2 regions of the Paenibacillus sp. FSL K6-1122 genome follow, and region 1 is predicted to be linked to the other one. Evidence: a T-box and tRNA genes for the amino acid it is inferred to sense, from the RefSeq annotation. Region 1 holds a T-box; the other holds one or more tRNA genes.
What was found. The T-box of region 1 lies ahead of NSQ20_RS25090 (valine--tRNA ligase). A T-box ahead of a tRNA ligase gene usually reads a tRNA of that ligase, here a tRNA-Val.
Positions count from the first base shown of each region.

Region 2: it encodes a tRNA-Val, which carries the amino acid that the T-box ahead of NSQ20_RS25090 (valine--tRNA ligase) is inferred to sense. The anticodon was not compared.

Region 1 covers NZ_CP150272.1:5,592,832-5,600,041, reverse strand. Annotated here, with positions in the region: gene hemB (porphobilinogen synthase) at 1-281, shown strand, start outside; gene hemL (glutamate-1-semialdehyde 2,1-aminomutase) at 308-1,612, shown strand; gene NSQ20_RS25100 (RluA family pseudouridine synthase) at 1,609-2,517, shown strand; gene NSQ20_RS25095 (LysM peptidoglycan-binding domain-containing protein) at 2,885-4,468, shown strand; T-box leader at 4,624-4,905, shown strand; gene NSQ20_RS25090 (valine--tRNA ligase) at 4,966-7,210, shown strand, end outside.
Region 2 covers NZ_CP150272.1:4,870,612-4,877,821, reverse strand. Annotated here, with positions in the region: gene NSQ20_RS21945 (manganese catalase family protein) at 1-798, opposite strand, end outside; gene NSQ20_RS21940 (hypothetical protein) at 1,060-1,368, shown strand; gene NSQ20_RS21935 (DUF3889 domain-containing protein) at 1,425-1,745, shown strand; gene NSQ20_RS21930 (hypothetical protein) at 1,939-2,160, shown strand; gene NSQ20_RS21925 (hypothetical protein) at 2,144-2,425, shown strand; gene NSQ20_RS21920 (DUF3892 domain-containing protein) at 2,501-2,737, opposite strand; gene NSQ20_RS21915 (GNAT family N-acetyltransferase) at 2,850-3,293, opposite strand; gene NSQ20_RS21910 (hypothetical protein) at 3,532-3,789, opposite strand; tRNA gene NSQ20_RS21905 (tRNA-Val) at 3,934-4,006, shown strand; gene NSQ20_RS21900 (M1 family metallopeptidase) at 4,195-6,405, shown strand; gene NSQ20_RS21895 (hypothetical protein) at 6,588-6,860, shown strand; gene NSQ20_RS21890 (hypothetical protein) at 6,847-7,210, shown strand, end outside.

The DNA.
Region 1 (7,210 bases):
AAGCAGAGACAGATGTGCTCGAAGGAGCGGACATGTTGATGGTAAAACCATCCCTTTCCTATCTTGATGTCATGCGTACGATTAAGGATCAATTTGATCTTCCGCTTGTTGCCTATAATGTAAGTGGCGAGTATGCCATGGTGAAGGCGGCGGCGATTCAAGGCTGGATCGATGAGAAAAAAGTTGCCATGGAAATCCTGCTCAGCATGAAACGCGCAGGTGCAGATATGATCATTACCTACTACGGAAAAGACGCTTCACGCTGGTTGGCTGAGAAATAAAATAAATTACATTGAGGAGGATATTCATGACTGCACAACAAGGTAATCGTCGCAATGATGAGCGCTCACGCAGCGCGTTTGAGGAAGCGAAGCAGTACATACCCGGGGGTGTGAACAGCCCTGTACGCGCATTCAAATCGGTGGGACTTACTCCGATCTATGCAGAACGCGGTGAAGGGTCCAAAATCTACGATATTGATGGCAATGTTTTTATTGACTATGTGGGATCGTGGGGCCCACTCATTATGGGACATGCACACCCTGACGTTGTAGAAGCTTTGCGTGAGACAGCCCTCAAAGGAACAAGCTTTGGTGCGCCTACCTTGCTGGAGACCGAGATGGCAAAACTGGTCTGTGAGCGTGTACCTTCTATCGATATCGTGCGGATGGTTAATTCCGGTACGGAAGCAACCATGAGTGCCATTCGACTGGCACGCGGGGTAACCGGACGCAGTAAAATTCTGAAGTTCGAAGGATCATATCATGGACATGCGGACAGCTTGCTGATTAAGGCGGGTTCAGGTGTTGCAACGCTGGGTCTACCGGATAGTCCAGGTGTACCTGAAGGTGTAGCTGTGAATACAATTACGGTACCTTATAACGATCTGGAGTCCGTGAAGCTTGCTTTTGAACGTTATGGTGAAGAACTGGCCGCTGTTATTGTGGAACCTGTGGCAGGTAACATGGGGGTTGTTCCTCCGGCTTCCGGTTTCCTTGAAGGCCTGCGCAGTTTGACGACCCAATATGGCAGCCTGCTTATTTTTGACGAAGTCATGACCGGTTTCCGTGTCGGGTTGAACTGTGCTCAGGGTCGATATGGGGTTACACCTGACCTGACTTGTCTGGGTAAAGTTATCGGTGGCGGCCTCCCGGTTGGTGCTTATGGTGGCCGTCGGGATCTGATGGAACAGATTGCTCCAACAGGACCGATCTATCAGGCAGGTACACTGAGCGGAAATCCGCTGGCTATGGCAGCAGGGTATACCACGCTCAAATTGTTAACACCAGAGGTCTATGACCGTCTGGAGACATTGTCTGCACGTCTGCAAGCCGGATTCGAGAAAAATGCAGCTGAGACGGGTGTTGCGATAACCATTAACCGTGTGGGTTCCATGGTTTGTCCATTCTTCAGTGCCGTTCCAGTAACCAATTATGATATTGCCAAAGAAAGCAATCTGGATCAATTCCGTCGTTATTTTGCGGCCATGATTGATCAAGGTGTGAGTGTTGCGCCTTCGCAATACGAAGGTATGTTTGTCTCTGGTGTGCACACGGAGCAGGATATTGACGATACGATTGAGGCGAATCGTAAAGCTCTTCAATCGCTATGACCATCAAAAGTTGGAAACGCCGCGGGGAATGGCTTGAGCTGATGCCAGGGAAAGCCGTCACAGGCAGTTCGGACAAACCGATGGCCGCAGAGCAATGGTTATTGTCTGAACTTCAGTTTTCGGAGAAACTGCTCCGTCAGTTAAAAGCAAACCAAGGAATACAACTTGCAGGGGACCGGCTTCGGCTGGCCCTTTTTGCGTCCCAGCCAATCGATGTTGAGCCACGCTGGGCTGATGTGGATGTATTGTATGAGGATGATTTCTGTCTGGTTATGCACAAACCGGCAGGCATGAAACTGCATCCAGATGGAAACCGTGCCAATCAGGCCATCACGCTGGATCATGTGGTTGCCTCTTATTATGAAATGAACGGAATTCAGGCAAGCGTACGCCATGTTCATCGACTGGATGAGGATACAACCGGACCTGTCCTGTATGCCAAAAATGCTTTTGCCCTCGCCAAATTGGATGAAGCGATGCGTCGCAAAGAGATTGGTCGCCATTATGTAGCTATTGCAGGTGGACAAATTCCCCTTGAACTCCACAAAATTGATGCTCCGATTGGCAAGGATAGACATCACAAGCAGCGCAGACGTGTCTCGGAAGGTGGACAGGAAGCTGTTACTCATGTGGAGACCGTCGAAGTGTGGGAAAGAGCAACCCTTGTACGATTAAAGCTGGATACAGGACGCACACACCAAATTCGTGTACACCTGAGTTACGCGGGACACCCGCTCATTGGTGATTCGTTGTATGGTGGTAGAGCGGATGCCATTGGGCGACAAGCACTTCACGGAGAGATGCTTAAGTTTAGTCATCCGTTAACCGGAGCGATGATTGAAGTGAACGACCCTTGGCCATCCGACTTCACACAATTGGCAGAGCGTGAGCGTCAAAATTATTAATACACTATATAAGTTCGACTAACTATTTACACGAAAACGGAAAGGACAGAAACAACCAGAAGAAGTAAAGCGTTCGCCTAAAAGCTTTCTGGAAAGAAAGCTACTTCGGAAGCCTAAGCTATCCCCGGATTTTCCCTTTATAAAAAGGAATGAAAAAAATCTGGGGATAACAGCGATCAGAAGGTTGTTCTGTCATTGGAGTGACAGTGTAAATAACCATGAGTTGAACATATATAGCAAGGTTTTTCAAAAGGTGGCATGCTCCTCTCATTCAAGGCATATAGATGGGGTAACGAAGGATTTGGACCATGGATCAGTCCCATGAGAAGGATCATGGTGAACATATGCCGAAAGGAGGACGCCACCTTTGTTGAATCAACCTTATGGTTTGCGGTTCGATATTTATGAGCGCGTTCATTTGTCTGAGGGAGTTCCTGCGATTGAGGAATTGGAGGAGATTGAACTATACCCACGCATTCAAGTCATAGGGCAGGATGATCATGCCACATTAAGAGGGCATCTTTTACTTACAGGTGCGTACAGAGGAGAAAATGAGGCTTCAGAGGAGCTCAAACATTTCATTCCCGTGGAGATCACAGTGCCGCTGAACCGGGTCAGATCGATTGAAGATATTTCCATCGAGATCGAAAATTTTGACGTGGATCTGTTATCCAATCGCAGTCTGAACATTACAGGCGTGTTGTCGCTGCGAGGTATCGAAGGTTTTCCTGTTGAAGAGCCACAAGTGTGGTCAGCTGATGAGTTTACAGTTGTTCATTCACCTGATGCTCAGCAATCCAACCGTTCCGATGAAGCAGCACAGACAGGCAGCGACCCCAACACATTTGCACAAGAGTACCTGCTCCAGCGGAGTGAGGAAGAGAGACTTGCGAATGCAGCAGAACTTGCATACGGTGCTCCGGAATTCGCTGACCTGTCCATAAGGGAAGAGACATTAAGGAATAGCGAAGAATGGCAGCAGGAATATGCGAATTCGTCATCGGCCGAGCCACTTCAACCTGAGGAGCAAAGTGCGGAGTACGCTAACGAAAACAGACAACCTGATGCAAACGAAGATCCCGCATCTCTGACAGCGAATGGAGATGAATTGGCATCTCATGAGCAATACAGCGAACCTTCTCCGATCTCGTCATTTATGGCTGAGACCGCAGATCGATTAGCTTCTTACCCTGAGTCGGAACCATTGCTGCCTCTGGAAGATGAGTCTTCGGGTTGGTCCGAGCCTTCTGTGGATGCATTGCCTCCGAACTCGAGAAGTGCAGATCAAGCAGTCTCAGAGCCTACTGCTCAATCATCTAATGAGTTGGCAGCACAGGATGTACCGGACGCACCAGAGGTATGGCACTTCGAATCAGCGAGATCTGTACCTCAGCAGGAGAATCAGGCAGTTGCCGATGTCCCGGTTGAATCACAGGCGGAGAACTGGCAAGGTGTATTTGCTTCGTCCGAACCAGGCAACGCTGAGGAAGATCGGCCGTCTTTTGAAGCGACTGGGGTAGACGAGTTTGTACAGAACGAAGCATTTGTTCCTGAACCTGTGGCTGAGACGGAAGACAAGCCGGAGCTGAAGGTTGCTTTTGGCAGCAAAAAAGAATCCGCACCACGGCAAGAAGAGGGCGTAGGTATCTCTTCCTTGTTATCCTCCGGTAGAGCGGCACGCGATGCTGAAGTGGAGCGAGGCGATGAGGTTCCTGCGGGTGTAGTACAGGAAGAAACGTATCCAGCTGATGATGTGGAATGGAAGAACCTGTTCCTGGGAACGATCGTGGACCAGACCCCATTCCGCAAGGTGAAACTGTGCATCGTTCAGCGAGAAGATACACTGGATGCCATTGCAGATCGATATCAATTGAGCACGAGGGAACTTCAGTTGTATAACCGATTATCTGAGCAGGTTGTGGAAGAAGGTCAGATATTGTACATCCCTTAATCCGTAGTTAAAGCCTTCGTTACGACCCGTGATCCCCTTGAGGATTGCGGGTTTTTGTATGATTCGTCCTAAACCTGCATTCCAGCGCTCTTTATCCGCTGTTGTCAGGTTGACTATCGCGCACGAGCAAGGTATGATGTGTGTAGGTTTTTTGAAGAACAACGTGGAACGGGAGTAGTAGACAGTATGACCTTTCAGAGAGTGGAATTGCAACGCTGTGAGATTCCGCAGGAACCAACTGATCGAAGTCGCCCGGGAGTTGCCTGTTTGAATACAAGGGATGAGTGAGATTCATCGTCATTTATTTCTGAGGTAGGATGGGCCGGTAGCAGCCGTTATCTGCTTGAAGTGTCACGTCATGTACAGAGGGTGAAGTCTATCTTGCTGTAGGCGTGAAACAAAGGTGGTACCGCGAAAGCTAACCTTTCGTCCTTTGATGGATGAAAGGTTTTTTTTGTTTTTTTGGCGAAGATGATGAAGTAACGGAGGAATGACACATGTCTGAGGAAAAAAAATCAGCTGCAACAGAAATGCCAACCACTTACGATCCTAAGGCGGCAGAGGATAAATGGTACTCCACCTGGATGGAGCGTGGATATTTCAAAGCCGGTCAACGTAAAGATGCAGAGCCGTATACAATTGTAATTCCACCCCCAAATGTGACCGGGATGCTGCACATTGGGCATGCGCTCGATTTTACACTGCAGGATATTCTGATCCGCACCAAACGGATGCAAGGTTATGACGCACTGTGGCTTCCGGGTTCCGACCATGCAGGTATTGCTACTCAAACCAAAGTGGAGCAGAAGCTGCGTGAAGAAGGTCTGACTCGTTATGATCTGGGACGTGACAAGTTTCTGGAGAAAGTATGGGACTGGAAAGATCAATATGCCACTACCATTCGTCAACAATGGGGCAAAATGGGATTGTCGCTTGATTACTCACGTGAACGTTTTACGCTGGATGAAGGTCTGTCCCAAGCGGTTCGCAAAGTATTTGTTCAACTGTATGAAAAAGGCCTTATTTACCGAGGCAAACGCATCATTAACTGGGACCCGGTGAACCGGACAGCTCTGTCCGACATTGAGGTTGAATATAAAGAGGTTCAGGGTCACCTGTACCATCTGCGGTACCCGCTCAAAGACGGAAGTGGCTACGTTACAGTGGCAACAACGCGTCCTGAAACGATGCTGGGTGATACAGCGGTTGCTGTTCATCCGAAAGATGAGCGTTATGCAGATATGATTGGTAAAGTACTTGTACTGCCTATCATTGGACGCGAAATTCCAATTATCGCTGATGATTATGTGGATAAAGAGTTTGGAAGTGGTGCAGTTAAAATCACGCCTGCGCATGATCCAAATGACTTTGAAGTAGGTCTTCGTCATGATCTGCCTCAGATTACGGTAATGGATGAGAGCGGCACAATGAATGCTGAGGCAGGCAAGTATCAGGGACTGGACCGCAGTGACTGCCGCAAGCAGATTGTTGCTGACTTGAAAGAGCAGGGCGTATTGATCAACATTGAGGATCACACGCATCAGGTTGGACACAGTGAGCGTACCGGAGCTGTTGTTGAGCCGTATCTGTCTACACAGTGGTTCGTTGAGATGAAGCCACTTGCAGAGAGAGCGATCAAGAAACAACAGAGCGGCGAAGGGGTTAATTTCGTTCCAGATCGTTTTGAGAAAACCTATCTGAACTGGATCGAGAACGTTCGTGACTGGTGTATTTCCCGTCAACTGTGGTGGGGACATCGTATTCCTGCCTGGTATGATGAAGAAACGGGTGAAATCATCGTATCTGCTGAAGATCCGACGACACTGCCAGAGAATGCTGGACGCAAGCTCAGACAGGACGAAGACGTACTCGATACTTGGTTTAGCTCCGGCTTATGGCCGTTCTCCACATTGGGCTGGCCGGAAGATACGGAAGATCTGCAACGTTATTATCCGACAAGTGTACTTGTGACAGGGTATGACATCATATATTTCTGGGTTGCACGTATGATCTTCACTGCATTGGAATTCACCGATGAGATTCCGTTCAAGGATGTGCTGATGCATGGTCTTGTTCGTGACGCAGATGGACGCAAAATGTCCAAATCATTAGGCAACGGTGTAGATCCGTTAGATGTGATTGAGAAATACGGCGCAGATGCGATGCGTTACATGATCTCAACCAGCAGCACGCCAGGTCAGGATCTGCGTTTCCGTTGGGAACGGGTGGAGCAGGCTCGTAACTTTGCCAACAAGATCTGGAATGCTTCGCGCTTTGCATTGATGAATCTGGAAGGATTCACCTATGAGGAACGTGACATCAGCGGAGAGCTTGGTACAGCGGATTATTGGATTTTGCACCGTCTGAACGAAACTTCCCGCGATATTACGCGTCTAATCGAAGCGTATGAATTTGGGGAAACGGGTCGTGTGTTGTATAACTTTATCTGGGATGACCTGTGTGACTGGTACATTGAGTTTGCTAAGCTGTCCTTCTATGGGGAAGATCCGGTTGCCAAGAAGAAAACACAATCCGTGCTTGCTTATGTGCTGGATCAAACCATGCGCCTGATTCATCCGTTTATGCCATACATCTCCGAAGAGATCTGGCAGCATCTGCCGCATGAAGGTGAGACCATTACGTTGGCATCATGGCCGGAATATGATCCTGCTCTTGAGAACCCAGAGGCTGTTGCCGAGATGAACCTGCTCATGGATACCATTCGTGCAGTGCGAAACATTC
Region 2 (7,210 bases), 720 kb from region 1:
AATCGGGAATCCTTCAGGTATCCCTTGAATGACTTCAAGAGGTTGTCCATCTTCCGGGTGAGTTCCTTTCCAGATCTGTCCAATCGTATTGAAATCTTTATCACTATAGGTATACAGCTTGGTGTGTACCCCTTTTTCTTCATATTTGCGAGCCTCGTTGAAGGCTTTGTTGTTCAGTGAAGGAATGGGAACCAGCTTGGTCACATTTACGCCAGTTGCAATCTCAAGTGCTTTTGCATATGCGACAACATGCACGCCGCCACGTACCAGTAGGAAACCAACCACTTCCCGGGCTGCCGGGTGATCCGTCATCTCATATACTTTCATCTTATGGGTACGAGCGCCACATTCAAGGAAGAAGTTATGCAGCAGATCCTCGACCAGATTACCGCTGTTAAATACATTCGCCCCCGTCCACGGGTTGCCCATGGAGTCGAATGGCATCGCACCTTGAGCTCCTGCAAGATAGTGATAGGAGAGACGCGCGTCTTTGACCGAACCCAGCGGTGTATCGTCCGGTTCTTTGTATTCTGTAGAACCCCGCAGACAGTGATTGATGCCATGAGACACGAGCTCAACATGACCCAATTCTTCGGCCGTAATGCTCATGACGAGGTCATAGAAGGGCTTCAGCTTTTCTTTGGATCGAAAATTAAACGATTGATAGAGGTAGTTGTTCAACGTTGACATTTCTCCGAATTTGCCGCCGAGTAATTCTTGTATAGCTGCCGCAGCATTCGGATCTGGCTTCTCGACATTGGGAATCTCAATCAGGATTTCATCCAAGCGTTTGAACATTCGGGTGTAGCCTCCTCATATTGGTATTGCAGATCGTGTAGGGTTTCAGATCGTGGAGTCACTCTGTCATGGCCTATTACACGTCTATTGGGTTTTTTAAACAAAAAATCAACCAAATGGGACTTAAGCATCGCATAACGCATGCCCCAACTCTTCTCCCATTTGTTATTTCCAATACGGTCAAATTTATGTATAATCAAACATTCAAACGAGTCTTCACGTACAAGAGAAGAGAGTCATGAATCCATAAAGGAGTAAGAGATGAACAAGCGTTGGATACAAATAGTTGGGATTGTGATGTTTCTAATGATTCAGATGTACATAAGCAGCGAGTTTGCCACAGCATATGTCGTTACGAATGAGGTTCAGGTGGATGAAGAAACACGGCAGTTACTTGAAAAGAAATACGGGTTGGATCGTCCTGAGGAGCCGAAGACACAACAACACTTTTTCTCGGGTGACTGGGGAATGAGTTTCCGGACGGAGCCTCCTGATTCGTTTGACCGACTTGTTCATGTGGTTCCTTTTTCCCTACGGCCACTGGCCTGGATCTTTCGTTTATTCGTGTAAAATGAAACCCGGACGGGCAATATAACAGAAACATATTGTCCCAAGGAGTGAGTGAAATGAGAATGCTCATCGTTACCGTCATGTCGGTAGTTCTGAGTTTAGCCGGAATTACATCAGGCACAGGCGCCGCCATCCCTGATTATGCGAAGTGGGGAATTATTGCGGTCAAAGAAACACAGACCAAGTATAATGTGGATATTTTGGACTATAAGCATATCGGTCGCACCTCTCTAACAGCAGATCAATCACGGGAACAGTTCAAGCTATGGGTTCGTGCGAAAGACGGCAAGCAATTCGCAGTCTATGTAAATGTTGATTTTAATCCATCTACACAGCAATTAAAGAAAGTACAATTTTCCGAATCGGATCGACACTGATCCGCTGGACTTGGTCATTACAAGCCATGTTTTCATATTAGCTATACTATGGGTTGAACCAGACTGCCTTAATCATTAAGGTGAAAGTCTGGTTTTTTTTATTTTACAAAATCCTTTTTTTACTATTGAATAAAGAACTTATGTTCGCATATAATATGAAATACAAACAAACGTTCTTACCGGAGGGATGATTATGCTAGGGAAATATATTGGCCAGATGGTGGAGCTTGTCTACATGGATCGTGCAGGGCAGATTACGCAGCGACAGATTCGAATTAACAGTGTACGTGGCGGGATGATTAGAGCATCAGCGGGAAAAGAAGGCTCGCCCCGTACATTTCTGGAGCAAGGTATTCTGGCATGGCGTCCTGTTACCGATCTGAATGGGGAGGTGAAGTATGCTGAACGACTTTGAACGCAAGATTTTACGTATTATGGTGAACTATGCAGGACAACGGCGCAGGCTGCCGCGTATGGATGAACTGGAGACCAAGACGGGACGAAGCAAAGCTTACATTCATGACTCATTGCTGGAGCTTGAACGCACCGGGCACATCGCGTGGGAGAACCGATCTAGTCTTGAAGGGATACAGATTTTGCAGGCATGGGAACAGGCACAACAGCCGATTCGCAAAAGCCAACCTTCCGGTGATTCCGTAAAATATTTTACGGACTATTAATTCTAATAAGAAAACGCCAACCCGGATATCCGGATCGGCGCTTATTGTGTCACATGTACGACATGTGCATCTATTTTAGAAATGGGGAAGTTGGTCCAGGTTGTTGGTTGGGTCACCGTCGGCATCTCCGCGAATGTACATTTCGCCATCCTTGCCTTTAAATACATTCACACCGGCAATAGCACCAGCTTTTACTTCTGCAAGTGCCTGCTGATAATCCAGTACGCGTCCTGCTGAAGTCTGAAAAGCTGTCAGGTCACCGTCACCATTTTTCTGTACTGCTGTGAAACTCTCGCGTGTCGTTTGATCCATGATGTCACACTCTCCTTATATGACGAGATAGGAATCTGTCTACCTGATTAGCCTATCCGATTTCCTCGGAAGTATGCACCATATGCTGATAAGAGCTGCCAACGTCGAGGTTTTACAAGCTCTTTCTCATACGAACATGCAGAATATCTGCATCATAAAAAGGTTCTTCCGAAATCACTCCATAACCCAGTTTTTCATAGAATTTCTGTGCCTGACACTGCGCATCCAGTACAGAATAGGATAAGCCGAGTTCACGTGCCAGCTCCTCCATCGCGAGCAGAAGCACACGTCCATAACCAAATGAACGATGAGATTCAAGCACAGCGATCCGCTGCATTTTGGCCGTATCCTTGCTGTAATAGATCAGACGTCCTGTGGCTACAGCTTGGCCATCCGTACTTAACAATACATGATGCACATCCGGACTGATGACATCATATTGATCAATCTCAATCTCGGCAGGCACCTGTTGCTCGATTACAAAAACGTGATGGCGAATTCCCAAGGCTTGCTCCAGTTGTTCTTCTGTCGATACATAACTAATCTCAGCTGCCAATTCCATTCCTTCTTTCTGCTCTTGCGCGACATATCAGACTGAATTATACAAAAAAATGTTTTTCCTGTATAGTGAAGTCTGGAACATATTGGGAGAGGAGGGGGTAGTGATGGGCATGACAGGCATCATGGTAATTACATTGCTAATGTCGGCGGGAATGATTACTCTGTTGTATTACGTTACGAAGAAAGCATACTCACGCAAGTGGGATGAAGATGAGTAATTCACCTGTTAACCTTCACGGCAAGACTTCACTGCTTCCTCGCGGAGAATACACATCATGAATTACAGATTTGGAGTATACGTCCAGCCAGACGGGCAGAGACTCACTATTTTCATTGGGCTGTTGTAATTGTTGGAATTGTACCGTATGTTCATCCTTCTCCAAGCCGCAACCAGTGACGGTTGTAATGAGAATCATAAGCCCAGCAAAGAGAAAGAAGCATTTGGTAAATGTATGTTTATTAGATTTTGACCGTTTTGTTATGTTTCTCATAGGGAATTCACCTCGTTGTAGAAATGGTAATCTTTCCTTTATTGTGCACCATTTCGGGTGAATTATAACCAAATAAATCATTGACAATGAACACGGTTACTTGATATGATACTGTTACTTGATTGGGAAACAATTATATATCATGATCTGTTAGCTCAGCTGGGAGAGCACTATCTTGACAGGGTAGGGGTCAGTGGTTCGAGCCCACTACAGATCATACATGAGAAGCCTTACATTGTAAGGCTTCTTTTCTTTTTTTACATACAGACATGAATGCGATTTGCGATAGTTTCAGTTTCTCTTCCTCTTTTTAAACAAAACTTAAATAAAACATAAATTCAGCGTAAGGTTCGTCTTCTATACTTGGTTCTGAGGTCAACATAGAACAGAAGAAGGAGAGAACTTATGAACTATTCAAGTCCATTTACATCAAAGTTAGCCAGAGTAGGGATCGCGGGTACACTGGCTTTAATACTGGCAACAAGCCCACTTGCCAACATGGGGGTTGTTGCCGCGGAAGCAGGCCCAGCACCTGTATCTACGAAGATATATAACACACCAAAAGACTCTCTAGAGCAGACGCCAATTCAATACCAAATTCAGGCTCGGCTGAATGAGAAGGACATGACGATCCAGGGGAGCGAGAAGGTAACGTATCACAACACAAGCAAGGATACCCTCCAGCAGGTGGTTCTTCATACATATGCTGATGCAAACCTCTCCAAGTCTACACAGGCGAGCATGTACCAACAGCATAATGAGAAGATTAGTGAAGATCACCCGGAGAAGACAGCGGAGGACTTTCTGGGTGGCATCGATATTCAGGCTGTAAGCGCAGATAGCCAATCGCTGGACTTCCATAAGGAAAACCAAGCGTTGACCGTGCAGTTGAAGAAGCCCGTACAACCAGGTGAATCGGTATCATTCCAACTGGAGTTTCAGTTGAATATACCCTACGGCTCCCAGCGAGTTTCCTACTACAAGGACATGATCAATGGTGCACATTGGTTCCCGGTGATGTCTGTATACGACGAGGTTAAGCATCAATGGAACAAGGCACCGTATAGTCAAACATTTGAGAGCGATTATTACACCTCATCGGACTTTGAAGTTCAATTAAATGTTCCTGATAAGTATCAAGTAGCCATGCCGGGTACGATCACCACTCAAATCAGTATAGAACATGGTCGTAAAGTTGTTTCTGCTGTGGCCGAGAACACAAGGGAGTTTGTATTCTTTGCTAGCCCAAACCTTCAAGTGGAGAGTGTTACTCGTAACGGTCTGACGGTGGAATACTATTATTACAACGATGATCCATCCAAGAAAAAGATAGTTGACCGCTACATTAATCAGGCATTCAAGGTCATCGATTTCTATAGTGAGAAATATGGCAAGTATCCCTATCCAGAGTTCCGAATTGTCGAGACGTATGTACAAGGCGTTGCCGTGGAGTATGCGAGGCTCATCCAGATGGGACAGATTCAAAATGGTGCTGTTCCAGAAGAAGACACAACATTTGTTCATGAAATAGCGCATCAGTGGTTCCATGCATTGATCGGTAATAATTCGGAGACAGAATCCTTTCTGGATGAAGGCTTTGCTGATTTCTCCATGGTGTATTTTGCCGAGAAACAGGGAGACAAGCTAAATGGGTTCAGATCCATACAGTTTGATACTGCGCCCGTAGATATGGCGATTGCGTCAACAAACGATGAAGCTGGGGATTTGGCAAGTTTGGTATATTATCAGAAGGGGCGACAAGCGATCTATCAGCTTTACCGTTCCGTCGGTGAAGAGAAATTTGACGAGTTGATGAGGACATATTTCAAACGCTACGTGTACCAAAATGCAACGGTAGAGGGGCTGCTTCAAACCATTGAAGATGTGCTTGGTAAAGAAATACGTTCAGAAATGCAGATGGCCCTATATCAGCCTGATTTTGTCTTAAAGCCGGAATACCAATTATCACAGGAAGAGACCGCCGCCTATGTGCATGATGTCTTACAAGTGCAATATCAGGCTGTCATGGGTATGGTTCCTAATCTGCCTTATGAAGTGATGAATCGATTGATGGACAAAGCCCTTCAAGGCGAGGAATTAACCATTGTGCTCAGCGATCAGGTGAGTAAGCTTGCAACTAAACAGCAGGAAGATATGGTTAATCAGTTGACCGGATTCCTTGATATGACTGGTATGAAATACGACATTATAAGGGATCGTAAGGAACTGAAGCAAAAGATGAAAAAAAAGATCGGCAACAGCAACCTTATTGTCATTGGCAATGCCAAGTCAAACGGATTGGTGCAGGCTTTAAAACTTAACATTATTGATCGAACGAAACAGACGGGGTTTCCTTGGAAGAATACCATGAATCAACCTCTCACGGCTGGTGCATATGTTATCAAACATCCCTATAACCAGAATCGATTGATGCTTCATTATTTCTGGAATGAGGATCATCTGAGTGATGAGGCATTTGAAGCTTTTAAGCTGAAAATACAGGAGTCTATCGGCTTCACTAACGACTTTTACCAGTACTATGTATTGGATAACCAAGGCAAGGAGAAATCCAATAAAAAAGTTGCGAATCCCATATCTTCACTTTTTGCGGAGTAATAAGGAATTGGTTTTGCAGTTTCTTCGTTCAAACAGGTTAGCCAATTTGTATTGGTTAGCCTGTTTATGTTTTATATGAAAACCAGACTTAGAATAATAGGCTGTAAGATGGGCATAATGCTTTAACACAAAGGCAACTTCATGAATATACTTATCGGGAGAAAACAATAGGAGGGATTAATATGAAGGATCAACATTATCCGGGCGTACCAATGAAAGGGACAGTTGCTGATTACAACTGTAAAGGAAATAAAGGAATAAACAAAATGAAAGCGTATTCATATAATGCTAGAATTTGTCCTATCATTTGTATTACTCAGAAGCCGGCTGCGAATGAGGGTAATGTTGTTAATTTTTCAATCCTATTAAAATATACTTCGGATATTTTATATATGCCACTGGTACACTGTATTACCCTACGTACGAAGGAGTTGAGTTCCCATGTCTATGACTGAAAATATTGCTCAGACAGCACTCGACGCAGCGATGAAGGCAAACAGGGCCGTTGCGCCTTATGATTATTGCGATGCAGAATCCAGACGGATGTACACGCCTCAATTTGATAAAAAAATGGACAATCCTATGTATACCGCTGCAATGGCGGGCCTTCAATCGATCTATTGGTTTCGGGCGATCAAGGTGAAGGGGCTTATTCCTGATGCAAAAGCAGATTATTATGCTACGTATTCTACCAACCATAATCACATCGGAGGAATTGGACTAGCCTACTCGAACAGCCCGACAGGACCATGGACTAAACACGGACAGGTGTATCTCGATACTGTGGTTGGGAATTCGACGGAAA